DNA from 4 places in the Streptomyces sp. H51 genome. Region 1 is predicted to be linked to each of the others. Evidence: riboswitches for the same ligand, from Rfam matches in the RefSeq annotation. Region 1 holds a riboswitch; each other region holds the start of a gene.
What was found. Region 1 has a riboswitch for thiamine pyrophosphate ahead of VKA29_RS22570 (cation-transporting P-type ATPase). Riboswitches for the same ligand answer to the same signal wherever they lie in the genome.

Region 1 (7,385 bases):
CGGGGCGGGTCGAGCATGCCGATCAGGCCCAGGAACGTCAGCCCCGCCTCGGCCTCCTCCGCCCTGTCCGGCACCGCGTCGACCGGGCGCACCGCGACGCCCAGCACCCGCAGTCCCCGCCCGGCCATCTCGTCGTCGGCGGCGACGACCGCGTCCCGCAGCGGTCCGGTGAGCTCCTCGTCGCCTCCCGCGCGGCGCACCCGGTCGCACCGGGCGAGGAGTTCCTGCGGGGCGCCCTTGACGCACAGCAGGCCGCCCCGTGAGGTGCGGTGGGCGGTGCTCATCAGCTTGCGCACGGGGTCGAAGGGGAACTCCCCGATCCGCGGGGCCGCCTCCTTCTCCGCCGCCGTGTCCAGCCCCGCCTTGGCCGCCGCGACGAGGATCGCGCCCTCCGTGGTGTCGCCGAGCACCCGCCAGCCCTCGGACCGCTCGGGCGGCACCAGCCTGGCGTCGGTGCACAGCGCCCCCGCGCGCAGCAGCGCGCGCACCCCGTCGGCACCGGCGACCTCGCCGGCCGGGGCGTAGCCGACCCCGGAGACCGTGTGCGACGCCCCGTCGCTCCACAACTGCGTCACGGTCATCTCGGCCTGGGTGAGCGTGCCGGTCTTGTCGGTGCAGATGACGGTGGTGGAGCCCAGCGCCTCCACCGCCAGCAGCCTCTTGACCAGCGCCTGACGGCGGGCCATCCGCCGCACGCCGATGGCCAGCGACACCGACAGCGTCGCGGGCAGCCCCTCGGGCACCAGCGCGACCATGACCCCGAGGGCGAACACGAACGCCGACACCAGCGGCTGCCCCGTCTGCAGGCGCAGGGCGAACACGCCCGCGCCGATCGCGACGGCCAGCGCCGCCACGCGCCGGGCCATCACCGCCACCTCGCGCTGCAACGGCGTCTTCTGCTGCGGCGCCTCGTCGGTGAGGCGGTAGATCCTGCCGAACTCCGTCGCCGCGCCGGAGGCGTACACGACGGCCTTGCCGGAGCCGGACACCACCGTGGTGCCCATGAAGACGCAGTTGCGGGAATCCAGCGCGGTGTCCGCGGCCGTCTGCTCGCTCACCCGGCCGACGGCCGAGCTCTCCCCGGTCAGCGGAGCGTTGTTCACCGACAGGCCGTGGGCCTCGACGACCCGGCAGTCCGCGGACACCGCGTCCCCGGCCTCCAGGGCCACCACGTCGCCGGGCACCAGCGCCCCCGACGGCAGCTCCAGCCGCTCCCCGTCCCGCAGCACCCGGCACGTGTGCGGCACCATGGCCTGCAGCGTCTGGGCGGTGCGCTCGGCCGAGTACTCCTGCACGAAGCCGATCACCGCGTTCAGCAGCACCACGCCCAGGATCGCGAAGGCCAGCTGCAGGTTCCCGACGTCGCGCGGATCCTGCAGCGCGTAGGCGAGGAACGTCAGCCCCGACGCGACGATCAGGACGACCGCGAACAGATCGGTGAACTGGGCGGCGAAGCGCCGCCACATCCCCTTGCGGCGGGGCCGCGGCAGCTGGTTGGGGCCGTAGTACCCCAGGCGGGCCCCGGCCTCCGCGCCGGACAGGCCGCGGACCGAGGTGCCGTACGCGCCGAACACCTCGTCCGGACGCAGCCGCTGGACCGGCGCCGACGATCCGTCGGGCCGCGGCACGGACGCCCCGGGGCGGGGGTGACCGGCCGGAAAGCTCGCGGTGAGATGACTCGGCACCGTACCCCCTGGCTGGACGGCAACTCTCCGTCCCACCTTGGACCGGCGAAGATCGTGTCGCCAGGGGCCACCCGGCCCACGCCCGGGGTCGGGCAGCCCCGGCGGGCCCGGACACGCGAAAACCCCCTGGAGACGACGCTCCCGGGGGCACGGACGAACCTGCGAGGTGGGCTCCCTTCGCCGGCATGGTCCGGATCAGGTTGTGGAGGTCGCCGTCCGGTCTCTCGACCATCCGGCCTCTCAGCCCACCCGTCTGCGGCGTCCTCCGACAGGGGCGGTGACTCCCTCGCCGGGAACTGCCGTTGCGGGCGGACTCCCTCGCTCGCCCCGCAGGCTCATTCCAGCCTATGCCCGCGCGAGTGCGGCAACAGGGCCGTCCGGGCCGACGGGGGTGGGCCGTTCGGCCCTGCTTCCGGCGACGGGTGGGCCGTTCGGCCCTGCCGCCGCCGGAAGGGGACCACTACGGCCGGCGCGAGCGGTACGACGACACTCCGAGGCGGCCGCCGGGTCCCGCCGGACGCCGGGTCCCGCCGCCCGGCGGTGTGGGGCCGGGCAGGACTCCAGGTCACCCCCGCCCGGGCCCGGGCCCGGGGACGTTCGGCCCAGTGCACGGGGGTGCGCGCGGGGCGAACGATCGAAGCAGGAGCCGAGCACGGGCCGGAAGCCCGGTGGGCTCCCGGCCCGACCAGGGCGGCGACAGCCGTGCGCCGACAGGAGTAGGAGCGAGCGATGAGCATCAGCGGTGACTGGTACAACGAGGTCGGCTCGCACATGAGGATCACGGTCGACCCCGTCGGAGGAATCAGGGGGACCTACATGTCGGCCACCGGCCACGCCGCGGGTGCCTACCCGCTCGTCGGCCGCTACGACACGGCCGACTTCCCCGACCACGGCACCACCCTCGGCTGGACGGTGGCCTGGCACAACGAGCGCAGCGACGCCGCGTCGGTGACCAGCTGGAGCGGTCAGTACCACAAGGAGGGCGGAGAGCGGATCTGCGCCACCTGGCTGCTCACCGCGTCCGCCAACCCGGCGAACACCTGGGAGGCCACGGCCGTCGGGCAGGACGTCTTCACGCGTGAACGGCCGTCCCCCGAGCAGATCGCCGACCATGCCCGGCAGAACCGGACCGCCTCCCACCCGCACCACGCCGGGCAGCGGTAGCCCGGTCGAGCCATGAGTGCGCGCCGGACGCGCAGGTGGGGAGGCAGACGATGGCGAGGATCCCGCCCGACGCGGAGCTGAACGCCCGGCTGGCCCGCTGGGTGGCGGAGGGACTGCTCGACGCGGGCCAGGCCGAACGGATCGAGGCCGCCGAACGGGCCCGCGCGGCAGCGGACGCCGAGCAGGGCACCGTGGCCCGGGCTCGTACGGATCAGGCCGGTGCGGCTCAGGCTCCCGCGGCCCAGGCCGGGGGTGCGGCCCAGGCTCCTGCGGCCGGACCGCACCCGGCCGGCCGGGTGCCGCTGGTGGTCGAGGCGCTGGGCTACCTGGGGGCGGCGATGGCGGTCGTCGCCGGGTTCCTGGCGGCGGACCGGCTGTGGCCCGACATCCCCATGGGCGCGCAGCTCGCCCTCGCGGCGGTGGCCGCCGTCGTCCTGGGCGTCGCCGGTGCCCTGCTGCGCGATGCGGCCGAACCGGCGTTCGTGCGGCTGCGCGGTGTGCTGTGGCTGGCGTCCACCGGCTCGGTGGCCGCCTTCGCGGGCGTGCTCGCCGCCCGTGCCGGAGCGTTCTCCCCGCAGGTCACGGCGCTGACCGCCGCCGGTGCCGCGACGGCGTACGGCATCGTGCCGTGGCTTGTGAGGCCCGCACCGCTGCAGCAGCTGGCGGTGTTCGCGGGCGCCGCCGTCACGCTCGCCGCGGGCATCGAATGCCTCGGCGACGACGTGCCGTTGTGGGCTCCGGGGGCCGGTGTCTGGCTGTTGTCCGCGCTGTGGGGCGCCGCCGCGCACCGCGGCCATGTCCTTCCGCGGGAGACCGGGTACCTCGCCGCCGCGCTCGGTCTGCTGGTCGGCGCGCAGCTGACCATGGACCTCGCCGCCGGTCACCTCCTCGCTCTGGCCACCGCCGGCGCCCTGCTCGCCCTGGGCGTGGCCCTGCGCAAGGTCTGGGCGCTGCTGCTCGGCGCCTTCGCGACCCTGCAGACGGTGCCGCAGACGGCGGAACGCTACCTTCCGGGATCGCTCGCGGCACCGCTGTCGATCCTCGTCGTCGGCGCGGTCCTGCTGGTCCTCGCCCTGCTGCTGGCACGCTGGTCCAGCAGGACGGGAACGCCCCGCTGATCGAAGCGGATCGAAGCGGATCGAAGCTGATCGGGCAGGTCCAGGGACACCCCGGCCACCCCGCGCGCCCGCCGGCCCACGCCGTCCCCGCCCGCTGTTCCCCCGTCGCCCGCGCACGGCCCCGTCCCCCGGTCGTCACCTGGTACGACCGGGGGACGGGGCCGCGCGTCCCGGCTGCTCACACGGCGATCAGGTGGTCCACCACCTCCACCACGTCCGGTATCCCCGCCACCGCCTCCGTCAGCCGCGGGACCGCCTCCGCGTCCAGCGAGCCGCTCAGTGTCACCGTGCCGTTGCGGACCTGCACGTCCACCCGCGCCGGGTCGATCCCCAGCTCCTCCTTCATGATCTTGGAGACGACCTCCTCCCGGACCGCCGCGTCCTCCCGCACCAGGGCGTGCAGCAGTTCGCTGCGGCTGACGACGCCGACGAGCGTGCCCTTGTGGTCCGTGACGTAGATCTGCCGGATCCGGGAGTGCGCGGCCGTACGGGCCGCTTCGAGCACATGGGTCCACGGGTGGACGGTGAGCGCCGGTGCCGTCATCAGCGTGGCTGCCGTCCCGCCGTCGCCCCCGGGGGCCTGACGCCGGCCGAACAGCCGCTCGAACGTGCCGGGCCGTTCGTCCGACGCGAGGGACGCGGCCCGCGCGAGCAGATCGGACTCCGCGATCACCCCGATGACGCGCTGGTCGGCGTCCACCACGGGCGCCGCGCCGACCTGCTCACGGGCCAGCAGCCGGGCGACCTCCAGGAAGGGCGTGTCCGCGGAGATCCCCGCGACGGTCCGCCGCATCACGTGCCGCACCTGGAGCTCCGGCACGGGGATCGCGTGCGCCGCGGGCGGTACGGCCGCCCGTGCGGCGGTGGTGGCCGGCTCCCGCGCCGCGGCCTCCGCCGACTGCGAGGCCATGGCCTGCAGGTAACGCACCATCAGGTCCTGGCGGAACTCCTCCGCCGGTTTCGGGGCCAGGCCCGGGACCGCACGACGGGCCTCGGCCGACGTCGTACCGGCTTCCCGCGCGTTTCGGTCATCCATGGCAACCTCCGGCCGTACGCAGGGGCGAGAGTCCTCCGAGGCCACCTTCCCGCCGCGGTGGCCGCGGCCACAGGGGCCGCACGGCCCCTTGCCCAGGTCAACCGGCCCCTGTGGACACCTCGCGTCACCTCCGTACCGTGGAAAGCGAGGACATTCCGGAACGGTCTTGCCGGAACAGTCCTCCAGAACAGTCCGAGGACAAGGAGACTTTCGAGGGCAAGAGGGCAAGAGGGCGAGCGGTCATCGAGCGGGCCGGGAGGTGCTCATGCCGGACTTCCGCGCGTTCCTCGCGCGTTTCCGGCCGGCCGGTTCACCCGGTCCGGCGGCCGGCGGGGCCGTTCCCGCCGACCGGTCCGCCGAACTCGCGGCCGAACTGCGGGCGCCGCTCGCCGCGACCGACGCCGCCGCCGCCGAGGCCGCCGCGATCCGCGAGGCCGCCGCCCGCGAGGCCGCTCGCCGCCGCCGTGCCGCCGCCGAGCGCGCCGGACGCATCGTGCGCTCGGCCCGGGAGCGGGCCCTCGACGTACGCCACGAGACCGCGGCGCGCCTCCGCCAGGAGGCCGCCGCCGAGGCCGCCCGCGCGGACGCCGCCGCCGAACGAGCCGTGGCGGACCTGCGGCAACGGGCACGCGCCCGCACGCCGGACCTGGCGGCGCGGCTGGTGTCCCGGGCGACGGACGAACTGACCGGAGCGCCGCACACCGACGACGCCGGGGAACGGCCCGGAACACCACACCGGGAGACGCCATGGGCGCAGGGTGGGTCGCGGGAGTGACCCGGGCCGAAGCCATGGCCGCCGGGCGGGCCGGACCCGACACGGCACGGCGCCTGGCGACCGCGCCGAGCCTGTCCGACGCGCTGCGCGAACTCGCCGGCACCTGCTACCGGCGCGGACTCGACGTGACGGCCGGCGCGGCCGACGCACAGCGTGCCGTGTCGGAGGCCCTGGTGTGGCAACTGCGGGTGCTCGCCGGATGGCAGCCGCGGCCCGGCACCGTCGCCGTACGCCTGCTGGCCTCCGCCTTCGAGATCGAGAACACCCACCACCACCTGCGCGCCCTGTCCGGCGCGCCGCGTCGCGCCCCCTACCGGCTGGGCGCGCTGTCGACCGCGTGGCCGCGGCTGTCGCGGACCACCTCCCCGGCCGGGCTGCGCGCCGTGCTGGCCACCTCCGCCTGGGGCGATCCCGGGGCCGAGTCACCGGCCGCCGTCGTCACCGGCATGCGGCTGTCGGCGGCCGCCCGGACCGCCGCGAACGTGCCGCAGGCCGCGCGCTGGGCGGCGGGCCGGGCCGCGCTGCTGGTGGCCCGCGAGGTCCGTCTCACCGGCCTGCGGCTGACCGGACCCGCCGGGCGGCGCGCCGCGTCGCTGCTCGGACCGGCCGCCCTGCGCGCGCCGTCGTTCACCGGCTTCCGCGACCGGCTCGCGCCCCCGGCCCGCTGGGCCCTGGCGGACGTCGAACGGCCGGAGGACCTGTGGCGGGCCGAGGCCCGCTGGTGGCACGCGGTCGAGGGGGAGGCGCTGGGAATGCTGCGCCGGGCACGGCTCGACGCCTCACCCGTCGTGGCCGCGGCCGCCGTACTGGGCGTCGACGCCTGGCGGGTCCGCGCCGGCCTGGAGTGCGCCGCCCAGGGCGGCCGGGCGCTGGAGGCGTTCGATGAGCTCGTGGGCTGACTCCCTGACCCCGGCCCGCATGCGGCGGGTGGCCGTCGTCGCCCCCCGCGCGGCGCTGCGCGACACCCTGGTGCGGGTCGCCGACGCGGGCTGCGTCGAACTGGACCACGCCGACGACGCCGACCGCGGCGCCCCCGGTCCCGCGGCCCGCCGGCTCCAGGCACTGGGCGCCCGGCCCGCCCGGCCGCTGCTGTCCGCCACCGAGCCCGACCTCGACGCGCTGCGGCGTCAGGGCCGGGCCGACCTGCTGGCCGGCGAGGCGGAACTGGAGACCCACCGGCAGGCGGCCGTGCTCCACGGCGACGTGGCCGCGCTGGCCGGCTGGTGCCCCGCCGCCGACCTGCCCCGGCTCACCGGTCTGCTCGCGGACGTCGGAGGCGCCGTGGTGCCGCTGCGGCCGCCGCGCGGAACCGATCCGCCGACCCGGCTGGCCGAGCACGGCACGGTGCGGCGCTCCCTGCTGCCGCTGGTGCGCACCTACGGAACCGTCCCCTACGCCGACGTCGACCCCACCCTCCCCGCCGGGATCGCCTACGTCGTCATGTTCGGGATGATGTTCGGCGACGCCGGCCACGGACTCCTGCTGCTCCTCGGCGCGCTGCTGCTGCGCTCCGGCCGCGTCCGCCGCCTGGCGCCCCTGCGGAAGGTCTGGCCCTTCCTGGCCGGTGCCGGGGTCACCAGCATCCTGGCCGGCATCGCCTACGGGGA
Region 2 (7,385 bases), on a different contig from region 1:
CGGACCAACCGGTCGAGCAGGTGATACCGACCGAGTTGATCGTGCGCACCTCCTCGCAGCGTCGACCGCAGCGGACGACGGTCAGCCCGCCGCGGTCGCCCGAGGAGGAGTAGAAGAGGTACGGTCGGCAGACGGTCGAAGCCCTGCCCAACCGGGGCGAATGCCACAGTGAGCAGGACTCTTGTTCCGATTGAGCACCCCTGGGTCATCACATGGCGCGATCCGCGTTCCTATGATGGGCCCACGACACCGCGGGCCGCTGCGACCTGGCAGTCCGAAGCGGTGCAGATGCGGCGCGATGGTGGAGGGGTCTGATGACTCAGGGGGCCGGTCAGGGACCCGAGGTGGAGCGGACGGCGACGCTGCGCGACTTCCGGGTACCGGCGTACGTCCACGAGACCGGTCCGTACGGCCACAGCACGCACCCCGGTGACGTCGTCCCGCCCCACGAGGCCGCCCACCCGGAGGGCTACACGCCCACCGAGCGCGACCTGCCCGTCATCAAGCGCGGTGACACGCTCCAGGTGACCATCGCCCCGGCCCCCGCGCCCGCCCCGCCGCACACCGACGGGCCGGGACCGCTGTACGTCGTCGGAGACGTGCACGGCTACCTCGACGAACTGATGGCCGCCCTGCGGGAGAAGGGCCTCATCGACGCGGCCGGCCAGTGGAGCGCGGGCACCGCCCGGCTGTGGTTCCTCGGCGACTTCACCGACCGCGGCCCCGACGGCATCGGCGTCATCGACCTCGTGATGCGGCTGTCCGCCGAGGCCGCCGCGGCGGGCGGCTACTGCAAGGCCCTCATGGGCAACCACGAACTGCTGCTGCTGGGCGCCAAGCGGTTCGGCGACACCCCCGTCAACTCCGGCGCGGGCACCGCCACCTTCCAGGCGGCCTGGCTGCTCAACGGCGGCCAGAAGACCGACATGGACCGCCTCCAGGACCACCACCTGCAGTGGATGGCCCGCCTCGACGCCGTCGAGGAGGTCGACGGCTATCTGCTCGTCCACTCCGACACCACCGCCTACCTCGACTACGGCGACTCGATCGAAGCGGTCAACGACACCGTCCGCGAGACGCTCACGCGCAATGACGCCGACGAGTGCTGGGACCTCTTCCGCAAGTTCACCAAGCGCTTCTCCTTCCGCGACGAGGGCGGCGCCGACCATGTCCGCTCCCTGCTGGATACGTACGGCGGCACCCGTATCGTTCACGGCCACAGCCCCATCCCGTATCTGCTCGGCCAGGTCGGCTCGGAGGACGGCGGGGACGACAGCGGTCCGGTGGTCGAGGGACCGCACGTCTACGCCGACGGGCTGGCCATCGCCATGGACGGCGGAGTGACCATGGCCGGAAAACTGCTGGTCCAGCAGCTTCCGCTGGAGGCCTAGGCGTTCGCCGGGCAGGCACCCCCGCCTGCCGGGAGCGCTCCCAACAGCGCAGGCCAGGGCCCAATTTCCGGAAACCCCCTGTCACCGCGCGCCCCCACCGCTCTACCATCGGCTTATCCGTAGCAGGCTCCCCTCCGTTTCTGCCCGACGGCTCGTTGGCATGCGAGCCCCAAGCCCTACGGAGCATCGGGGGATGCACATGAACAGCATTCCGCAGCACCTGCTGAGCGAGGACCGCCAGGAATACGAGCGGATCCTCGATGAGGCGCTGCGCCTGGCACCACACCGCCCGGAACTCGCCGCTGTGGGACAGCGGCTCAACTCCGAACAGCTGCGCACCATGGCGCTGAACGCCACCGCGCTCATCACGGCCGCCGCGGCGGCCGAGTACCAGCACTACGTGAAGGTCCGCGAGGAACTGCGCCGGCCGGCGCCGCCCGCCCCGTCGTCCGCCCACGTATCCGGCCCGGACGAGCCGGGCACGGGCGGGCTGGGGCTCGCCACCACGCTCGGCGGGACAGCCGGGACCGACGAGGAGGCCGGCGCGGGCGCCGTAGCCGTCGCCGCCGTCCTGACCCCCGTCCTCGCCGGGACAGCAGCGGCGATCTTCCTGCTCGTCGGCTACGTCCTCAAGTCCTTCGCCCCCCACAAGGCGTTCGGCAGGACCCTGCTCACCGCCGGGTGGGTGTTCGGTGCCATGACCGCGGTCGCCATCCTCGTCGCCGCCGTCGGGCTCCTGCTCACCGCCCTGCGCAACCGGCCGTCGTTCGACGCGGGGTCCTACGGGGAGTCGGGCGCGGAGGTGTTCCGGGCCAGGGAAGCCTGGCGCGAGGCCCTGCTGGAGCGCGGCGTCCTCCCGTTCCTGCGGGAGGCGCTCGAGGATCCCGCCACCGCTGCCGCACTCCGGCGGACGGCACAGCCCACGCCGAGCGGCCGTATGCCCCAACTCGGCTACGACCGGCCGGGCTTCAGCAGCCCGGACAACGGCCCGGCCGCCGGCCCGCGCCCGAGCTTCACCAGCCCGGACTACACCAGCCCGGACTTCGGAGGCCCGGAACACCGGCCGGAGTGACCCGGACGGACGCACGCAGCCTGCGCCCTCCGGACCCCGGGGGCGCGCATGCCGCGCCTGCAGACGCCTGATGATCTGCGCCTCGGCCCGTTCCACCGGCGTGCGGCCGTAGGCATGCACGAGAGAGAGGTGGAACAGCGCCGGCGCCAAGGGCGCCCACCGGTGGACGCGGTCGTCCCGCATCAGGTACTTGATCACCGTTGCCGGGCGGAAGGGCACGTGGTCGATGGTCTGGTGCTCCCAGCGGTCCGCGACACCCCGAGCGTGTACTCGTGCGGCGCCAGGGACAGCTCTTCCCGCACCCCCCGCCGGGCCACGACGTGCAGGTCCGGCGCGTTCCGGCCGGGCCCCTGCACACCTGGATCTTGACGGCGCCCGGCGGCATCGCGTTCCTGCCGTTGTCCCGGTGCGGACCCCTGCCCACGCAGGGGCGTCGGTGCGGCCCGCGCTCACATACGCGGGCCACACGACCACGAGGATCGCAAGGATCACAACGAACGGTCACGCAGCGGCTGCGGGCGCCCGCGGGTCAGTCGGCGATCGGCAGGTACACCCGGTTCCCGTTCGCCGCGAACTCCTTCGACTTCCGCAGCATCCCCTCGGCGACCTCCTCGGGCGACGCGCCCTCGGCCACGTCCCCGCCGAACCGTTCCGCGATGCTCTGGCTGATCTTCATGGAGCAGAACTTCGGCCCGCACATCGAGCAGAAGTGGGCGGTCTTGGCGGGCTCCGCAGGCAGGGTCTCGTCGTGGAACTCCCGTGCCGTGTCCGGGTCGAGGGCGAGGTTGAACTGGTCCTCCCACCGGAACTCGAAGCGGGCGTCGGACAGGGCGTCGTCCCACTCCTGCGCACCCGGGTGCCCCTTGGCGAGGTCGGCCGCGTGGGCGGCGATCTTGTAGGTGATGACGCCGGTCTTGACGTCGTCGCGGTTGGGCAGGCCCAGGTGTTCCTTGGGGGTGACGTAGCAGAGCATGGCCGTGCCCCACCAGGCGATCATCGCGGCACCGATGCCGGAGGTGATGTGGTCGTACGCCGGCGCGATGTCCGTCGTCAGCGGGCCGAGCGTGTAGAACGGGGCTTCGTCGCAGATCTCCTGCTGGAGGTCGATGTTCTCCTTGATCTTGTGCATGGGGACGTGACCCGGGCCCTCGATCATGGTCTGGACGTGGAAGCGCTTCGCGATCCGGTTGAGCTCCCCGAGCGTGCGCAACTCCGCGAACTGCGCCTCGTCGTTGGCGTCCGCGATCGAACCCGGCCGGAGGCCGTCACCCAGCGAGTACGTGACGTCATAGGCGGCGAGGATCTCGCAGAGTTCCTCGAAGTTCTCGTACAGGAAGCTCTCCTTGTGGTGCGCGAGGCACCAGGCGGCCATGATCGAGCCGCCGCGCGAGACGATGCCGGTCTTGCGGTTCGCCGTCAGCGGCACGTACGGCAGGCGCACACCCGCGTGGACCGTCATGTAGTCGACGCCCTGCTCGGCCTGCTCGATGACGGTGTCCTTGTAGATCTCCCAGGTCAGTTCCTCGGCCTTGCCGTCGACCTTCTCCAGGGCCTGGTACAGCGGCACCGTGCCGATGGGGACGGGGGAGTTGCGCAGCACCCACTCGCGGGTGGTGTGGATGTTGCGGCCGGTGGAGAGGTCCATGACCGTGTCGGCGCCCCAGCGGGTCGCCCAGGTCATCTTCTCCACCTCCTCCTCGATGGAGGACGTGACCGCGGAGTTGCCGATGTTGGCGTTGACCTTCACCAGGAACCGCTTGCCGATGATCATCGGCTCGATCTCCGGGTGGTTGACGTTGGCGGGCAGCACCGCGCGCCCCGCGGCGATCTCCTCACGGACCACCTCGGCGGAGACGTTCTCCCGGAGCGCCACGTACTCCATCTCCGGCGTGATCTCACCCCGCCGCGCGTACGCGAGCTGGGTGACCGCCTTGCCGTCCCGGCCGCGGCGCGGCTGGCGCGGCCGCCCCGGGAAGACGGCGTCGAGGTTGCGCAGTCCGCCGCGCGGCGAGGTGTGCTTGATCCCGTCGTCCTCGGGGCGTACGGGGCGGCCCGTGTACTCCTCGGTGTCACCACGGACGACGATCCAGTTCTCCCGCAGCGGCGGCAGGCCCCTGCGGACATCGGTGACGACGAGTGGATCGGTGTACGGGCCCGATGTGTCGTACAGCGTGACCGACTGCCCGTTGGTGAGGTGCACCTGACGGACGGGCACCCGCAGATCGGGGCTCGAGCCCTCGACGTACGCCTTGTGCCAGCCGATGGATGTCCCGGCCTCCCCGTCGATCTGGTCGGAGGCAGGCGTGCGTGCGTCCTTGCTGGTCATGAGACCTACTCCCTACGCCGGCATTACCCGGTAACAGGTTCGGCGGTCGACGCAGCGGTTTCCGTCGATGGACGTTCCGTGTGCAACGTCACTCGACTTCGGTGACGTTCCACGTGAAACATCGCTGGGACGGAGGTCAGCGCCCTCTCAGCCCGGTGCTCCGAGCTCCCGCGTGTACAAAAGGTGACTCCACGCTAGCGTCAACCCGGGCGCGGTGAACAGAGGCCCCCTGTCGTCCTTGCGATGATCGGGCGGTGACCACGACACCGCAGTACCCGTTTCCGCCACCCGATCCGCCACCCGGCCCGCCACCCGGTCCGCCGCACCGGCACGAGGGCGGTCACGGCCGTGGATCCGGCCCCGATCATGGCCACGGCCACGATCACGGGCCTGGGCATGAGCCTGGGCCTGGGCATGGGCACGATCAGGGGCAGGGGCGCGGCCACGGGTCAGGGGTCGGAGGCGGAGGCGCACACGGTCACTCGCACAGCCACGGCCCCGCCGCGCCCGTCTCCCGGCATCTGCGCAAGGTCATCGCCGCGATCCTGATCCCGTTCGCCGCGGCCGTGCTGGTCGGGCTCGCGGTGCTGTGGCCCGGGGGTGCGCCGTCGCACGAGCGCACCGGCGTCGGCTTCGACCGGCAGACCCAGCAGGCGACGGTCGTCAAGGTGGTGAACCTGAGCTGCGGGTCGGTGAACGCCTCGGGCTCCACGCCGACCGGCGACCCGGCGACCGCCGGGGGCTCCTCGGCCCGGCAGCAGGCGAACGGCGACTGCCACAAGGCCACCATCCGCGTCGACACCGGCAAGGACAAGGGCCGGACGTTCACCGAGATCGTGCAGCCGGACCAGTCGCGGCAACTGCACCAGGGACAGCAGGTCGTGGTCGCCTACGAGCCCTCGGCGCCCAAGGAACTGCAGTACGCGGTCGCCGACGTCGACCGCAGGTTCCCCATGGCCCTGCTCGCCGGCATCTTCGCGCTCGCCGTCGTGGTGGTCGGCCGGATGCGGGGCGTCATGGCGCTGATCGCGCTGGCCGTGAGCTTCCTGGTGCTGACCCTCTTCATTCTCCCGGCGATCCTGGAGGGGTCGAATCCGCTGGTCGTGGCGGTGGTCGGGTCCAGCGCCATCATGCTGATCGCCTTGTACATGTGCCACGGCCTGTCGGCCCGTACGTCCGTGGCGGTCCTGGGCACGCTGCTCTCGCTGCTGCTGATCGGCGTCCTGGGCTCGGTGTTCATCGGATGGGCCGCACTGACCGGCAACACGGATGACAACACCGGTCTGATCCACGGCCTGTATCCGTCGATCGACATGAGCGGTCTGCTGCTGGCCGGCGTCATCATCGGCTCCCTCGGTGTCCTCGACGACGTGACGGTCACGCAGACCTCGGCCGTGTGGGAACTGCACGAGGCCAACCCCTCGATGGGCTGGCGCGGGCTGTACCGCGCGGGCATCCGCATCGGCCGCGATCACATCGCGTCGGTCGTCAACACGCTCGTCCTCGCCTACGCGGGCGCCGCGCTGCCGTTGCTGCTGCTGTTCTCCATCGCGCAGAGCAGCGTGGGGACCGTCGCCAACAGCGAGCTGGTCGCGGAGGAGATCGTGCGCACGCTGGTGGGCTCGATCGGGCTGGTCGCCTCGGTGCCGGTCACCACGGCTCTCGCCGCCCTGGTCGTCTCCGCGGACCGTCGGGGATCGGAGGGGGCGACGGCCGGCGCCGCTCCGGCCCAGGCCCGCTCCGGCACGGGCAGAGGCAGGCGCCGCAAGCGCTGAGACCGGGGCTCGGACCGGACTCGTGGTGCTCCCGGGCCGACGGTGGCCGCGGAGGGGCATGAGGTCTGCGAGTCGGCCTGCTGGGAGGGCGGCTGTCGATGCCCCGGCACACGGCCAGGAGAAGCGTTCCTGCACAGTTTCCTGGCCCATGTCGCAGCGTTCCGCCGACTCGGTGCGCCCTGCCTCCGTCGTACCGCTTCAGCCCGCGCTCTGTTCCGCCAGGATGCGGTCCAGCGCCTCGTCGAGGTGGGCGTCGAAGTCGGCGAGCGAACCTTCCTGGCCGAGCGGCACCAGCTTGTCGGTGCGGTCGAGGAAGGCGATGAGCGGCGCCGTCGACGAGCGGAACAGCGCCTGGTCCCGGCCCACCTGGAGCCGGATCAGAACGTCGCTCAGCGACTCCGGGTCGGCGGGCGAGATGCGCACATCGCCGTCGCCGCAGGGCCGTCCTACCCCGTCGATCATCAGTTCCCGGCCGAACGCCCAGGTCACCGGGGCGTCACCCGGCAGATGGAAGGTCAGCCGCACGGCGTAGGGATCGTACGTCTCGTAACGCAGCTCCACCGGGATGCGGAAGGAGAGCTCCTCGGACACGAGAAAGCTCATCATGACCTCTGCCTGTACGGACTCGCGCATCGCCTACCCCGTCTTGTGACGCCGACTGGCCGGGAATGATCCCCCCGACCCTGCAGGCATCTTGCTCAACGTGTACACCAGATCACAAGGAGTGAGTTTTCAGATACTGATAGACCGGCCCGGAGACCTCAGCAACCGGCCCACTTCGCTCTGCAGTTGCTGCACGGCCGACTCCAGTCGGTCGGCCT
Region 3 (7,385 bases), on a different contig from region 1:
GAACTGACGAGCCGGCTGGCGGAACGCAAGCAGATCAAGGCGCCCCTGGTGCCGCTCGCGGTCGGTGGCGCGGCGATGGTCGTCGCCGGGTACCTCCGGGGCGCCGAGGGCGCCTGGGTGGCGATGGCGCTGACCTCGCTGGCGGTCCTGGTCTGGCGCATGGCGCAGCCGCCGGAGGGCTATCTCAAGGACGTCACGGCGGGCGTCTTCGCCGCCTTCTACGTGCCGTTCCTGGCATCGTTCGTCGCCATGCTGCTGACGGCCGCCGACGGGCCGTGGCGGGTCCTGACGTTCCTGGTGCTGACCGTCGTCAGCGACACCGGCGCGTACGCCGTCGGCTGGCGCTTCGGCACCCACAAACTGGCCCCGCGCATCAGTCCCGGCAAGACCCGCGAGGGCCTGCTCGGGGCGGTGTCGTTCGCGATGGTGGCGGGTGCGCTGTGCATGCAGTTCATGATCGACGACGGCACCTGGTGGCAGGGCCTGCTCCTCGGCCTCGCGGTCGCCGTGAGCGCGACGCTGGGCGACCTCGGCGAGTCGATGATCAAGCGGGACCTGGGCATCAAGGACATGGGCACGCTGCTGCCGGGGCACGGCGGCATCATGGACCGGCTGGACTCCCTGCTTCCGACGGCGCCGGTGGTGTGGCTGCTGATGGTGGCCTTCGTCGGATCCGGCTGACGGGCGTCGGCCGGGTCCGGCTGACGGGGGACCCCGCGGGCTCGCCGTCGTGCGAGTCCGCCCGTGTGCTCGCGGGACGGCCGGCGGCCGGCGCCCGAGCCGGCTCGGGCGCCGGGGTGCGCTGGAGGGCCACCATGGCCACGTCGTCGGTGAGCGGGCCGTCCACGTGCCGGCGGAGGTCGGCGCGGACCGCGGCCAGCAGGGCGTCCGGGGGCAGGCCGGTCCAGTTCCGCAACCGGTCGGCGAGCGGGTAGAAGTCGCCGGCCGGGTTCCGCGCCTCGGTCACGCCGTCGGTGTAGAACACCAGGGTGGCGCCGGTCGGGAAGTCGGTGGTGTCCACCACCACTTCTCCGCCGTTGAGGTCTTCGAGGCCCAACGGGGGCACCGCTGCCGTCGGCTCCAGCGCGACGACCTCTCCGTCGCGCAGCAGCAGGGGCTCGGGATGTCCCAGGTTCACCAGGCGTATCGGCCCTTCGTCGGGCAGCTCGCACATGACGGCGGTCACGAACGACTCGTCCGTGTACGCACCGGAACCGCCGGGGGACGCCTCGGCCGCGGCGGACATCTCCCGCACGTCCTCGTGGAACCCCGCCGCCAGCTCCCGCACCACCGTCGGCAGCGGGCTGCCGTGCCGGACCGACTGCCGGAAGCCGTTCAGCACCGAACTGACCATGTCCAGCGAGGCCAGTCCCTTGCCCTGCACGTCGCCGAGCAGCAGCCGGGAACAGTCCCCGTGCCGGGCGATCGCGTACAGGTCCCCGCCGACGGCGGCCTCTTCCTCCGCCGACTCGTACAGCGAGGCCACGTCGAAGGACCCGATCCGGCGCGGCAGCGGATGCAGCAGCACCCGCTGGGTGACCTCCGCGACCCAGCGGGCCTGTGCCAGCTGCCGCTCCCTGCGCATCCGCGCCGAGGCGGCGGCCACGGCGGCCGCGATGATCAGGACCGTGGTGACCATCTGGACCAGGAAGTTCTCGGTGCCCAGCTGCTGGTTGGACCAGGAGGCCAGGACCACGCACGGCAGCGTCACCGCGGACACGCCGAGCACACCCTCCGGACCGCAGACCGCCGCCGCGAACGCGGGCGCCGCCACCATCAGCGGCCCCAGTCGGATCGAGGGCGTGTTGATCACATCGACCAACAGGAGAAGCACGGGGACGAGCGAGATCGTCACCGCGGGGGGCACGAGCACCCTCCGGGCACCGGCGCGCGACCGCCTGCCGAGGACCTTTCGCATCACGCCCACCTCCGGCCCCCACGCCCTGGTTGTCATCACGTCCGCCGTCACCACGAACCGTCTCTTCAAGAAAACGGGCACCGCCCGCAGGAGAAAAGGGGCTTTTGGTCCCTTAATCGGGAAATGCCCCGCAGCACTTCCCTTTCTTCGCGCAAGTGCCGTACGGATGCACGGACGCCGCGGGGATCACGCACCTTGGCGCTGTGGCCGGTGCGGGCGGGCTCCGGCTGTCCAACTTGCGGAAGGCGTCGATCGTGTCGCTTCTGGGTGTCTCCCGGCGCGTGCCCGGAGCGGCTCCTGCCAGTACATCTGGTAGCACGCCTGGATTCCGCCGGCCCGGGGGCGTCTGCCGGCAGTCCGACCGGTCCACGTCGGGGTCGTGTGTCCTGATGATCAGTGGCCGCGACCGTGCCCGGCCGTCCCCGTCGGCACCCGCAGGTCACCCGACCGGATCTGCGACACTGGTACGACCATGCCCAAGCCCGGAGAACTCACTTTCGTCGCCCCCCGCGGAGCCAAGAAGCCGCCGCGGCACCTCGCCGATCTCACGCCTGCCGAGCGCAAGGAGGCGGTGGCCGAGATCGGGGAGAAGCCGTTTCGCGCCAAGCAGCTCTCGCAGCACTACTTCGCGCGGTACGCGCACGATCCGGCCGAGTGGACCGACATCCCCGCGGGGTCGCGGGACAGGCTGCGGGAGGCGCTGCTTCCCGAGCTGATGACCGTCGTCCGGCATCTGTCGACCGACCAGGGCACCACCCGCAAGACGCTGTGGCGGCTGTTCGACGGCACGCTCGTGGAGTCGGTGCTGATGCGCTACCCGGACCGGGTGACCATGTGCATCAGCTCGCAGGCGGGCTGCGGGATGAACTGCCCGTTCTGCGCGACCGGGCAGGCGGGGCTGGACCGGAACCTGTCGACCGCCGAGATCGTGCACCAGATCGTCGACGGGATGCGGGCGCTCAGGGACGGGGAGGTCCCCGGCGGGCCCGCCCGGCTGTCCAACATCGTCTTCATGGGCATGGGTGAGCCGCTCGCCAACTACAAGCGGGTCGTCCAGGCGATCCGGGCGCTCACCGACCCCGCACCGGACGGGCTCGGGCTGTCGCAGCGCGGGATCACCGTCTCCACGGTCGGGCTGGTGCCCGCCATCCACCGGTTCTCCGACGAGGGCTTCAAGTGCCGGCTCGCGATCTCGCTGCACGCCCCCGACGACGAACTGCGCGACACCCTCGTCCCGGTCAACACGCGGTGGAAGGTGCGCGAGGTCCTCGACGCCGGATTCGAGTACGCGGAGAAGTCGGGGCGCCGGCTGTCCATCGAGTACGCGCTGATCCGCGACATCAACGACCAGGCCTGGCGCGGCGACCGGCTCGGGCGGCTGCTCAAGGGCAGGCCGGTGCACGTCAACCTGATCCCGCTCAACCCGACGCCGGGCTCGAAGTGGACCGCCTCCCGGCCCGCGGACGAGAAGGCGTTCGTCGAGGCCATCGCGGCGCACGGGGTGCCGGTGACCATCCGGGACACCCGCGGGCAGGAGATCGACGGGGCGTGCGGTCAGCTGGCCGCCACCGAACGGTAGTCTGACCCCCGTAAGGACTCGTAAGAACATCTTCATATTCCGACAGGGGAGCGCCACAGCGCTGAGAGTGCGGCAACCGGGCCGCAGACCCTCTGAACCTCGCCCAGGTCATTCTGGGTAGGAAGTTCGGTCACCACTCAAGCTGTTGCGCCCTGCCCGGGCACCCCTCGCGGGTCCCGGGCAGGGCCGCGTCTCTTCCTGGTCAGCCCCAGGAGGAATCCAGTGCACCACAAGACCCTCGTGGCCGTCGCCGCCGGGCTCGGCCTCGTCGCGCTGTCGGCGTGCGGATCGTCCGGCGACTCCGGCGCGACGGACTCCAAGACCGTCACCCTCGTCAGCCACGACTCGTGGGCCGTCTCCAAGAGCGTGCTGAAGGACTTCGAGAAGTCCTCCGGCTACCAGGTCAAGGTCCTCAAGGACGGCGACGCCGGCCAGGCCGTCAACAAGGCCGTCCTGACCAAGGACAACCCGCAGGGCGACGTCTTCTTCGGAGTGGACAACACCCTCCTCTCCCGGGCCCTCGACAACGGGCTGTTCCAGCCGTACCGGGCGAAGGACTCCGGCCGGATCCTGCCCGAGCACCGGGTCGACCAGGCGAAGCACCGGGTCACGCCCGTCGACTACGGCGACATCTGCGTCAACTACGACAAGGCGTACTTCAGCAAGCACAAGCTGGCCCCGCCGGCGTCGTTCGACGACCTCGCCGAGCCCGCGTACAAGAACCTCCTCGTCACCGAGAACGCCGCCACCTCCTCGCCCGGCCTCGGCTTCCTGCTCGGCACCGCCGCGAAGTACGGCGATGGGGGCTGGCAGGGCTACTGGAAGAAGCTCAAGGCCAACGGCGTGAAGGTCGTCGACGGCTGGGAGCAGGCCTACAACGAGGAGTTCTCCGGCTCGGCCGGCGGACGGAAGGCGGGCGGCGACCGGCCGCTCGTCGTGTCGTACGCCTCCTCGCCGCCCGCCGAGGTCGTCTTCGCCGACCCGAAGCCGGCGACCGCGCCGACCGGGGTGTCGTACGGGACCTGCTTCCGGCAGACCGAGTACGCGGGGCTGCTGAGCAACGCGAAGAACCCCGCGGGCGGCAAGGCCCTCATCGACTTCCTGCTCACCGAGAAGTTCCAGCAGGACATGCCGCTGAACATGTTCGTCTACCCGGTGCGCGAGGGTGCTCAGGTGCCGCCGGAGTTCGTGAAGTACGGCAAGCCGGCCGCGGACCCGGAGACCCTGGCCCCCGGCAGGATCGCCGCCGACCGTGACCAGTGGGTCAAGTCGTGGACGTCGCTCGTACTGAAGTAGCGGTCCGCTCCGGGGCAGCGGTCCGCCGTACCCGTGCGGGGAACGCGGCGCGGCTCGCGCTGATGGCCGGGCCGGCCGCGTTCTTCGCGCTGTTCTTCGCCTACCCCGTCGCCGCGATCGTCGCCCGCGGGCTGAGGACGGACGGGGTGTGGCACCTCGGCCGGATCGCGGACGTGCTCGGGCAGGACGGCATCCGGCACGTGCTGTGGTTCACCACCTGGCAGGCCTGCGTCTCCACCGCGCTGACACTGGCGGTCGCGCTCCCCGGCGCCTACGTCTTCGCCCGCCTCGACTTCCCCGGCAAGCAGCTGCTGCGGGCCGTGGTCACGGTGCCGTTCGTGCTGCCCACGGTCGTCGTCGGCACGGCGTTCCTCGCGCTGGTCGGCCGCGGCGGACTGCTCGACGCGTGGTGGGGGGTGCGGCTGGACACCACCGTGTGGGCCATCCTGCTCGCGCACGTCTTCTTCAACTACGCCGTCGTCGTCCGCACCGTGGGCGGGCTGTGGGCCCAGCTCGACCCCCGGCAGGAGGAGGCGGCCCGGGTGCTCGGCGCCTCCCCGCTCACGGCCTGGCGGCGGGTCACCCTGCCGGCGCTGGCGCCCGCGGTGGCCGCCGCCGCGCTGATGGTGTTCCTGTTCACCTTCACCTCCTTCGGCGTGGTGCAGATCCTGGGCGGCCCGGCCTTCGCCACGCTCGAAGTGGAGATCTACCGGCAGACGTCCGAGATCTTCGACCTGTCGACGGCCGCCGTCCTCACCGTCGTCCAGTTCGCGGCGGTGGGCGCGATCCTCGCCGTGCACGCGTGGACGGTCCGGCGGCGGGAGACCGCGCTGCGGCTGGTGGACGCCTCCGTGACCGCGCGCCGGCCGCGCGGCGCCGGGCAGTGGGCGCTGCTGGCCGGGGTCCTCAGCACGATCGCGGTCCTGCTCGTGCTGCCGCCGGCCGTCCTGGTCCAACGGTCCCTCACCGCGCCCGGCTTCGGCTACTACCGGGCGCTGACCGGTCAGGCCGGCAACGTCTTCCTGGTCCCGCCCATCGACGCGGTCGGCAACTCCCTCCGATACGCCCTCGCCGCCACCGCGATCGCCGTGCTGATCGGCGGCCTGGCCGCCGCCGCGCTGGCCCGCCGGGACGCCGGCCGGCTGGTCCGCGGCTTCGACGCGCTGCTGATGCTGCCGCTCGGGGTGTCCGCGGTGACCGTCGGGTTCGGGTTCCTGATCGCGCTCGACGAGCCGCCGCTGGACCTGCGCGGCTCGTGGATCCTGGTGCCGCTCGCGCAGGCGCTGGTCGGCGTCCCCTTCGTGGTGCGGACCATGCTGCCGGTGCTGCGGGCCGTGGACGCGCGGCTGCGGGAGGCGGCGGCCGTGCTCGGGGCGTCGCCCTGGCGGGTGTGGCGGGAGGTCGACCTGCCGATGGTGCGGCGGGCTCTGCTGGTCGCGGCCGGGTTCGCGTTCGCGGTGTCGCTGGGGGAGTTCGGGGCGACCGTGTTCATCGCACGGCCGGACAACCCGACGCTGCCGGTCGCCGTGGCCCGCCTGCTGGGCCGGCCGGGCGACCTCAACTACGGGCAGGCGATGGCCCTGTCGACGATTCTGATGGTGGTGTGCGCGGTGGCGCTGCTGGTGCTGGAGCGTCTCCGGACCGATCGAGCGGGGGAGTTGTAGATGCTGCTCAGCCTGCGGGGCGCGACCGTGCGGTTCGGGAGGCGGGCCGTGCTGGACACGGTCGACCTGGACGTCGCCGAGCACGAGACCGTGTGCGTGCTCGGACCGAGCGGCAGCGGCAAGTCGACGCTGCTGCGGGCGGTGGCGGGGCTGCAGCCCCTGCACGCCGGGCGGGTCCTGCTCGGCGGGCGGGACCAGGCGGGCGTGCCCGCGCACCGGCGTGGGGTCGGGCTGATGTTCCAGGACCACCAGTTGTTCCCGCAGCGGGACGTGGGCGGCAACGTCGCCTTCGGGCTGCGGATGCGCGGGGTCGGCAAGCGGGAACAGGGCGACCGCGTAAAGGAGTTGCTCGACATGGTCGGCCTGCCGGGGGCCGCCGGCCGGGCCGTGGCCTCGCTCTCCGGCGGGGAGCAGCAGCGCGTGGCACTGGCCCGCGCGCTCGCGCCCCGGCCGAGCCTGCTGATGCTCGACGAGCCGCTCGGCCAGCTCGACCGCTCGCTGCGGGAGCGCCTGGTCGTCGAACTGCGGGAAGTCTTCGGCGCGTTGGGCATGACCGTGCTCGCCGTGACGCACGACCAGGGTGAGGCGTTCGCGCTGGCCGACCGGGTGGTGGTGATGCGCGACGGGCGCATCGCGCAGTCCGGTACGCCGCTGGAGGTGTGGCAGCGGCCGGCGGACGCCTTCGTGGCACGCTTCCTCGGCTTCGAGAACGTCGTCGAGGCCACCGTGAGCGGCCATGCCGCGGACACGCCGTGGGGGAAGGTGCCGGTGGCCGAGGACGCCTCGCCGGGCACCCGGACCCTGCTGGTGCGGCCCGCCGGGGTGCGTCTGGTGCCTGCCGACGAGGGGCTGCGCTGCACGGTCGCCGCGCGCACCTTCAAGGGCACCCATGTCGCCCTGCACCTGCAGCCGCGGGACGCCCCGCGCC
Region 4 (7,385 bases), on a different contig from region 1:
GTCCTCCGGATCGAAGAACATCTGCGTGATCGCGTAGTCCGCGCCCGCGCGGCACTTGTCGACGAAGTGGCGGACGTCGGTGTCCCAGTCGGTGGAGCGCGGGTGCATCGCCGGGAAGGCGGCGACACCCACGCAGAAGTCGCCGGACGCCTTGATGAGTTCGACGAGTTCGGCGGCGTAGGTCAGGCCCCGCGGGTGCGGCACCCACTCGCCCATCGGGTCGCCGGGCGGGTCACCGCGCAGCGCCAGCATGTTCCGGATCCCGGCGTCGGCGTACTGCCCGATGATGTTGCGCAGGTCGGCGACCGAGTGGTCGACGGCGGTGAGGTGGGCGATCGGCGTCAGCGTGGTGTCGGAGGCGATCGCCTCGGTCGCCTTGACCGTGCCCGCGCGGGTCGAGCCGCCCGCCCCGTAGGTGACGGAGACGAAGTCGGGGGCCACCGCCTCGACTCGGCGCAGCGCGGTCCACAGGTTGCGCTCGCCCTTCGGGGTCTTCGGGGCGTAGAACTCGAAGGAGTACGTCGTCTTGCCCGTGGCGAGCATGTCGCGCACGGTGCGAGCGTGGTCCGACCTGGTGGATGCGGTGCCGAGGGCCATACTCGCAGGTTAACCAGGGGCTGCGGACCACCCAACCAAACCTGGACCTTTTGCCCGATTTGCCGACTTGTTGTCCACTCCTTGGACAGATTCGCCCTCGTCAGGGGCCCGGCGGCCGCCGACCGGTTCCGCCGCAGCTGCGACCGGTGCCGCTACAGCTGCCGCAGCCGCTTGGCGAGCTCCGCCGCCGCCGCGCCCGGGTCGTCGGCCTGCGTGATCGCGCGGACGACCACCACGCGGCGGGCGCCCGCGTCGAGCACCTCGTCGAGGTTGCCGAGGTCGATGCCGCCGATGGCGAACCAGGGGCGGTCGGTGCCGAGGGCCGCCGTGTGACGCACCAGACCGAGGCCGGGCGCGTGACGGCCGGGCTTGGTCGGGGTGGGCCAGCACGGGCCGGTGCAGAAGTAGTCCACGCCCTCCTGGACGGCGGCGGCCTCCGCCTCGGCCTCCGCGTGCGTGGAGCGGCCGATGAGGACGTCGTCGCCGAGGATCGCGCGGGCCGCGGGGACCGGGAGGTCGCCCTGGCCGAGGTGGAGCACCGAGGGGCCCGCGGGATGCGCGGCGCGGGCTGCGTGGGCCACGTCGGCGCGGTCGTTGACCGCGAGGAGCTTGCCGTGTTCGCGGCACTTGTCGGCGAACACCTCCAGCCACCGCAGCTCCTCCGCCGCCTCCATGCCCTTGTCCCGCAGCTGGACGATGTCGACGCCGCCGGCCAGGACCGCGTCCAGGAACTCGGGCAGGTCGCCCTGGCGCCTGCGGGCGTCCGTGCAGAGGTAGACGCGGGCGTCGGCGAGCCGCGCGCGGGCGTCGTCGGTGGCGGCGGTGTCGGGCATGGTGGTGTCCCCCCGTTGTCGGCGGCGTGCGGGCCGGGACGGTCCCGGCGGGCCGCTTCCGGCCGCGCCGGGACCGCGCCGGGGCCGGTTCGGCCCCGGCCCGGACACCGGACGGTGTTCAGCCTGCTGTTCGTCCTCCGGCAGGTCTGCCGGTCGGCCTGTTCGTCGGCCTGCTCGTCGTCTCGCTCGTCGTCTTGCTGGTGGCCTGCTGGTGGCCCGTACTGATCAGACGGCGAGCGCCTGGGCGCGACGCTTCACCTCCGTGCCGCGATTCTCGCTCAGAGCCTGCGCGGGGGTGCCGGGCAGGGTCGGGTCGGGGGTGAAGAGCCACTCGATCATCTCTTCGTCCGTGAAGCCGTCGTCCCGCAGGAGCGTCAGGGTGCCGGTCAGGCCCTTGACGACCTTGTCCCCGTCGATGAAGGCGGCGGGGACGTGCAGCGCGCGGTTCTCACCACGGCGTACGGCGATGAGCTGGCCCTCCTTGACCAGCTGCCGCACACGTGTCACCTCGACGCCGAGCATTTCGGCGATGTCGGGGAGGGTGAGCCAGGCGGGGACGAGAGCATCGATCTTTGCGTCAATCTCGGTCACGGGAACAAGCCTGCCATCCCGCACCGACAGTCGGAAGCCAGGCCCGTCCGACCAGGTGGTCCCGGCTCCCGTCCGACCGGGTGGTCCCGGCTGCGGTCCACCGTCCCGGCTAAGCGGTGGCGGCCTTCAGCGGCTTGCTCGCGTCCGCCAGCAGGTCCGGGTTCATCGGCGTGCCCGCCTCGATCAGGCGCCTGCCCTGCGCCAGGTCCCTGGGCCGGCCCACCGCCAGCAGCGCCACCAGGCGGCCGTCGCGCAGCCAGCACACGGACCAGCTCGGGCCGGACGGGTCGCCCCGCCACAGGGTCGTGTCGGCGCCCGCGTGGTGACCGGCGTACTGCACGAACCGGCCGAACTGCTCGGACCAGAAGTACGGCACCGGGTCGTAGACGGCGGGCTCCTCGCCGATGATGTTCGCGGCCACCGTGCGCGGGCCCTGCAGGGCGTTGTCCCAGTGGTGCACCAGCAGGCGCTCCCCGTACCTGCGGGAGGGGAAGGACGCGCAGTCGCCGACCGCGTAGACGTCCGGCGCCGAGGTGCGCAGGCCGTCGTCGGCGACGACCTCGCCGTGCGCCCCGAGCACGATCCCCGAGCCGCCGAGCCAGCCGGTGGCGGGGCGCGCGCCGATGCCGACCACGACGGCGCCCGCGGTCAGCCGGGTGCCGTCGTCGAGGACGACCTCGCCGGGCTCGACCCGCGACACGCGCGCGTGGGTGCGCAGCACGGCGCCCGCGTCGGCGTACCAGGAGGCCATCCGGGCGGCCACCTCGGCGGGCAGCGCGCCCGCGAGCGGCCGGTCGGCGGCCTCCACGACGGTCACCGCGCAGCCCGCCTCGCGCGCCGCCGTGGCGAACTCCGCGCCGATCCAGCCCGCGCCGACGACCACCACGTCGTGCTGCCGGGCGAGCACCGGCCGCAGCCGCTCGGCGTCGTCCAGGGTGCGCAGCAGATGGACGCCGGGCACCCCCTGGGCCTGCGGCAGCCGCACCGGCTCGGCACCGGTCGCGAGGACCAGGACGTCGTACGGCACCGGCCCCTCGGCGGTGTCGAGTTCGTGGTCGCCGACCCGGACGCCCAGCACCTCGCGCCCGAGCCGCAGTTCGATGCCGAGCGCCTCGAAGTCGACGTCGAAGGCGGACCCCTCGGCCTTGCCGAGCAGGACGGCCTTGGACAACGGCGGCCGGTCGTAAGGCTGGTGGGGCTCGGCGCCGATGAGGGTCACCGGCCCGGCGAAGCCCTGTTCGCGCAGGGCCACCGCGGTCTGCACGCCGGCCATGCCCGCGCCGGCCACGACGACTCGCCGCTGCGGGGGTGCCTGCCGTTCCTGCGTCTGCTCGCTCACCTGATCACCATAGACACCTGACGTCACGTCAGTCGCGGTTCCCGTCAGTGACCTGCTCCACAACGCTGGTGCCGCTGCCCGGCCGGGACTCCCACTCCCACGTCTCCTCCAGGCGCACCCGGCCGTCCGGCAGCTCCACGACCGCCGACACGCAGTGCCCGCAGGCCGTCGTGCCGTCGTTCGTCAGCTGCACGTAGCGGAAGTCGAGCCGGTCACCTTCCCGGGTACCCACCAGACGGCCGCGTACGACGTCGCCGCCCGCGTACTCGGCCCAGACGGCGCCGTCGGCCTCGTGGTAGGTGAAACGGGTCCGGGTGCCCACCTGGCCGGCGGCCTGGTCGGCGACCGGTGCGAGGACGAGGCCGTCCAGCGAGCGCGGCATGGGGAAGGCTCCCTTACGAGGGCGACGGGGCGCGGGCTAGGGTGGCCACCGTACAAGCACTCGCGGGAGCCCGGACGCACCGGGCTGAGAGGGAGGCTGGCGGCCTCCGACCGTACGAACCTGATCCGGGTCATGCCGGCGAAGGGAGGGGCTGGACGCCCATGCCGTCACGTACGTCAGACGTCCTCGTCGTCGGGGGCGGGATCATCGGCCTGGTCACGGCCTGGCGCGCCGCGCAGCGCGGTTTCGCCACCGCCGTGGTGGACCCGGAACCGGGCGGCGGGGCCGCCCAGGTGGCGGCCGGCATGCTGGCAGCGGTCACCGAACTGCACCACGGCGAGCAGACCCTGCTCGGCCTCAACCTCGCCTCGGCCCGCCGCTACCCGGACTTCGCGGCCGAGCTCGCCGACCTCACGGGCCACGACCTCGGCTACCGCCGGTGCGGCACGCTCGCCGTCGCGCTGGACGCCGACGACCGCGCCCACCTGCGCGAACTGCACGCCCTGCAGCAGCAGTCCGGTCTGCGGTCGGAATGGCTGTCGGGGCGCGAGTGCCGGCGTCTGGAGCCGATGCTCGCGCCGGGCGTGCGCGGCGGCCTCCGGGTCGACGGCGACCACCAGATCGACCCGCGGCGGCTGACCCGCGCGCTGGTGGCCGCCTGCGAGCGGGCGGGCGTGGTCTTCCACCGGGTGTGGGCCGAGCGCCTCGACCGCGCCGGGGACCGGGCCGTCGGCGTCACCGCGGCGGACGGCACCGCGCTGGCGGCGGACCGGGTGGTACTGGCAGCCGGCAGCCTCAGCGGACGGCTCGCGGGCGTCCCGGACGACGTGCTGCCGCCGGTGCGGCCGGTCAAGGGGCAGGTGCTCCGGCTGAGCGTGCCGCGACGGTACGCGCCGTTCCTCAGCCGTACCGTCCGGGCCATGGTGCGCGGCAGCCACGTCTACCTGGTGCCGCGCGAGGACGGCGAGCTGGTGGTCGGTGCGACCAGCGAGGAGCTGGGCTGGGACACCACGGTCACCGCGGGCGGGGTGTACGAGCTGCTGCGCGACGCCCACGAGCTGGTCCCCGGCATCACCGAGCTGCCGCTGACCGAGACCCGGGCCGGGCTGCGCCCCGGCTCCCCCGACAACGCGCCGCTGCTCGGCCCGAGCGGGCTGCCCGGGCTGCTGCTGGCCACCGGGCACCACCGCAACGGCGTGCTGCTCGCCCCGGTCACCGGCGACGCCCTGGCGCACGTCCTGACCACCGGCGAACTCCCCGAGGAGGCACGCCCCTTCACCCCGCGGCGGTTCGCCCGCACGGAGCAGCCCGCATGAACATCTCGGTCAACGGCGAACTCCGCGAGGTCCCTCCCGGAACGGCTCTCGACACCGTGGTGAGGGCACTCGCCCCGGCGTCCTCCGGGGTGGCCGCCGCCCTCAACGAAACCGTCGTCCCGCGCGCGCAGTGGCCGTCGACCCCCCTCGCCGAGGGGGACCGCGTCGAGGTCCTCACCGCCGTCCAAGGAGGCTGACCCATGGCCGACGACCCCTTCGTCCTCGGCGGCACGTCCTTCACGTCCCGCCTGATCATGGGCACCGGCGGTGCCCCCAGCCTGGAAGTGCTGGAGAGCGCCCTGGTGGCGTCCGGCACGGAGCTGACCACGGTCGCCATGCGGCGCGTGGACCCCTCGGTGCACGGCTCGGTGCTGGACGTGCTCACCCGGCTGGGCATCCGGGTGCTGCCGAACACGGCGGGTTGCTTCACCGCCCGGGAGGCCGTCCTCACCGCCCGCCTCGCGCGCGAGGCACTCGGCACCGACCTGGTCAAGCTGGAGGTCATCGCCGACGAGCGCACCCTGCTGCCCGACCCGATCGAGCTGCTGGAGGCGGCCGAGACGCTGGTCGACGACGGGTTCACCGTGCTGCCGTACACCAACGACGACCCGGTCCTCGCCCGGAAGCTGGAGGACGCCGGCTGCGCGGCGATCATGCCGCTGGGCTCACCGATCGGCTCCGGGCTCGGCATCCGCAACCCGCACAACTTCCAGCTGATCACCGAGCACGCGCGGGTGCCGGTGATCCTGGACGCGGGCGCCGGCACCGCCTCGGACGCGGCGCTGGCGATGGAGCTGGGGTGCGCGGGCGTGATGCTCGCCTCGGCGGTGACCCGGGCGCACCGGCCGCGGCTGATGGCGCAGGCGATGCGGCACGCGGTGGAGGCGGGACGCCTGGCGTACCGGGCCGGACGCATCCCGCGACGCCACTTCGCCGAGGCCTCCTCACCCACCGGGGGACGAGCCCGGCTGGATCCCGAACGCCCCGCGTTCTGAGCACCACCGCGTTCTCGTCGCACAACAGTCACAGGTCTGCTGCATTCCGTACCCGGATCGGGTGAACCGGCGGCCGTGTCGATTGCGGCTCGTACACTCACCTGCGTGGATACGACCCTTCAGGACCCATTGGTCGGGCAGGTGCTCGACGGGCGCTACCGCGTGGACGCGCGGATCGCGGTCGGCGGGATGGCCACGGTCTACCGGGCCCTGGACACCCGCCTCGACCGCGTGCTCGCGCTCAAGGTGATGCACCCGACACTCGCGGCCGACGGCTCCTTCGTCGAGCGGTTCATCCGGGAGGCGAAGTCGGTCGCACGGCTCGCGCACCCCAACGTCGTGCAGGTCTTCGACCAGGGCGCCGACGGGTCGTACGTCTACCTCGCCATGGAGTACGTGCCCGGCTGCACCCTGCGCGACGTGCTGCGCGAGCGCGGGGCGCTGCAGCCGCGCGCCGCGCTGGACATCCTGGAGCCGGTGCTGGCCGCGCTCGGCGCCGCGCACCGCGCCGGGTTCGTGCACCGGGACATGAAGCCGGAGAACGTACTGATCGCGGACGACGGCCGGGTCAAGGTCGCCGACTTCGGCCTGGTGCGCGCCGTGGACACGGTCACCAGCACGAACGGCACCGTGCTCGGCACCGCCTCCTATCTCGCGCCGGAGCAGATCGAGCACGGCACCGCCGACACCCGGGTCGACGTGTACGCGTGCGGTGTCGTCCTGTACGAGATGCTGACCGGTGACCGTCCGCACGCCGGCGACTCGACTGCCACCGTGCTGTTCAAGCACCTCCACGAGGACGTGCCGCCGCCGTCCGCCGCCGTGCCGGGGCTGCCGTACGCGCTGGACCAGCTGGTCGCGTCGGCCACCGCCCGCACCCCCGACGTCCGGCCGCACGACGCGGTGGCGCTGCTCGCGCTGGCCCGTCAGGCGCGCGGCGCGCTGAGCGCGGACCAGCTGGACGCCGTCCCGCCGGGGGCCCTCGGCCCGGAGGACCGCGACATCTCCGACGACCGTACGAGCGTCATCCCGCGCCCGCTGACCTCCCCCGCACCCGGCCTCGCCCCCGCGGGAGGAACCCCGCCGTGGCCGCTCCCGGCCGGCGGGGACGGCGCGGGTCCCGCCGGGCCCGTGCAGCACACCAGCCGGCTGCAGTCGCCGCCGCCCCTGCCGCCGCGGCGCCGCCCGGGGCTGCTGGGGCGCGGCCCGCTCATGGTCGTCGCGGCCGTGCTGCTGGTCCTCGGCGTCACCGCGGGCGTCTGGTACATCAACTCCGGCCAGTTCACCAGGGTCCCGGCGGTGCTGGCGAAGACCCAGACGCAGGCCACCCAG

Region 2: it holds a riboswitch for thiamine pyrophosphate, as region 1 does, so the genes downstream of both, thiC (phosphomethylpyrimidine synthase ThiC) here and VKA29_RS22570 (cation-transporting P-type ATPase) in region 1, are expected to answer to the same signal.
Region 3: it holds a riboswitch for thiamine pyrophosphate, as region 1 does, so the genes downstream of both, VKA29_RS28690 (thiamine ABC transporter substrate-binding protein) here and VKA29_RS22570 (cation-transporting P-type ATPase) in region 1, are expected to answer to the same signal.
Region 4: it holds a riboswitch for thiamine pyrophosphate, as region 1 does, so the genes downstream of both, thiO (glycine oxidase ThiO) here and VKA29_RS22570 (cation-transporting P-type ATPase) in region 1, are expected to answer to the same signal.

Annotation. Positions count from the first base shown of each region.
Region 1 covers NZ_JAYMHD010000066.1:113,536-120,920, reverse strand. Annotated here, with positions in the region: gene VKA29_RS22570 (cation-transporting P-type ATPase) at 1-1,685, opposite strand, end outside; TPP riboswitch at 1,841-1,983, opposite strand; gene VKA29_RS22565 (avidin/streptavidin family protein) at 2,415-2,849, shown strand; gene VKA29_RS22560 (hypothetical protein) at 2,900-3,967, shown strand; gene VKA29_RS22555 (CBS domain-containing protein) at 4,146-5,003, opposite strand; gene VKA29_RS22550 (hypothetical protein) at 5,269-5,778, shown strand; gene VKA29_RS22545 (hypothetical protein) at 5,751-6,677, shown strand; gene VKA29_RS22540 (V-type ATPase 116kDa subunit family protein) at 6,661-7,385, shown strand, end outside.
Region 2 covers NZ_JAYMHD010000087.1:376,712-384,096, reverse strand. Annotated here, with positions in the region: gene VKA29_RS35355 (LacI family DNA-binding transcriptional regulator) at 1-113, shown strand, start outside; gene VKA29_RS35350 (metallophosphoesterase) at 315-1,391, shown strand; gene VKA29_RS35345 (hypothetical protein) at 1,585-2,463, shown strand; gene thiC (phosphomethylpyrimidine synthase ThiC) at 2,993-4,789, opposite strand; TPP riboswitch at 4,782-4,971, opposite strand; gene VKA29_RS35335 (YibE/F family protein) at 5,044-6,564, shown strand; gene VKA29_RS35330 (SsgA family sporulation/cell division regulator) at 6,763-7,197, opposite strand; gene VKA29_RS35325 (IclR family transcriptional regulator) at 7,297-7,385, opposite strand, start outside.
Region 3 covers NZ_JAYMHD010000076.1:84,050-91,434, forward strand. Annotated here, with positions in the region: gene VKA29_RS28675 (phosphatidate cytidylyltransferase) at 1-681, shown strand, start outside; gene VKA29_RS28680 (PP2C family protein-serine/threonine phosphatase) at 602-1,918, opposite strand; gene rlmN (23S rRNA (adenine(2503)-C(2))-methyltransferase RlmN) at 2,391-3,497, shown strand; TPP riboswitch at 3,532-3,639, shown strand; gene VKA29_RS28690 (thiamine ABC transporter substrate-binding protein) at 3,720-4,793, shown strand; gene VKA29_RS28695 (iron ABC transporter permease) at 4,856-6,457, shown strand; gene VKA29_RS28700 (ABC transporter ATP-binding protein) at 6,458-7,385, shown strand, end outside.
Region 4 covers NZ_JAYMHD010000015.1:185,716-193,100, forward strand. Annotated here, with positions in the region: gene metF (methylenetetrahydrofolate reductase [NAD(P)H]) at 1-597, opposite strand, end outside; gene thiE (thiamine phosphate synthase) at 750-1,430, opposite strand; gene VKA29_RS04010 (Rv2175c family DNA-binding protein) at 1,656-2,021, opposite strand; gene VKA29_RS04015 (FAD-dependent oxidoreductase) at 2,131-3,360, opposite strand; gene VKA29_RS04020 (hypothetical protein) at 3,389-3,742, opposite strand; TPP riboswitch at 3,795-3,906, shown strand; gene thiO (glycine oxidase ThiO) at 3,904-5,058, shown strand; gene thiS (sulfur carrier protein ThiS) at 5,055-5,255, shown strand; gene VKA29_RS04035 (thiazole synthase) at 5,259-6,053, shown strand; gene pknB (Stk1 family PASTA domain-containing Ser/Thr kinase) at 6,159-7,385, shown strand, end outside.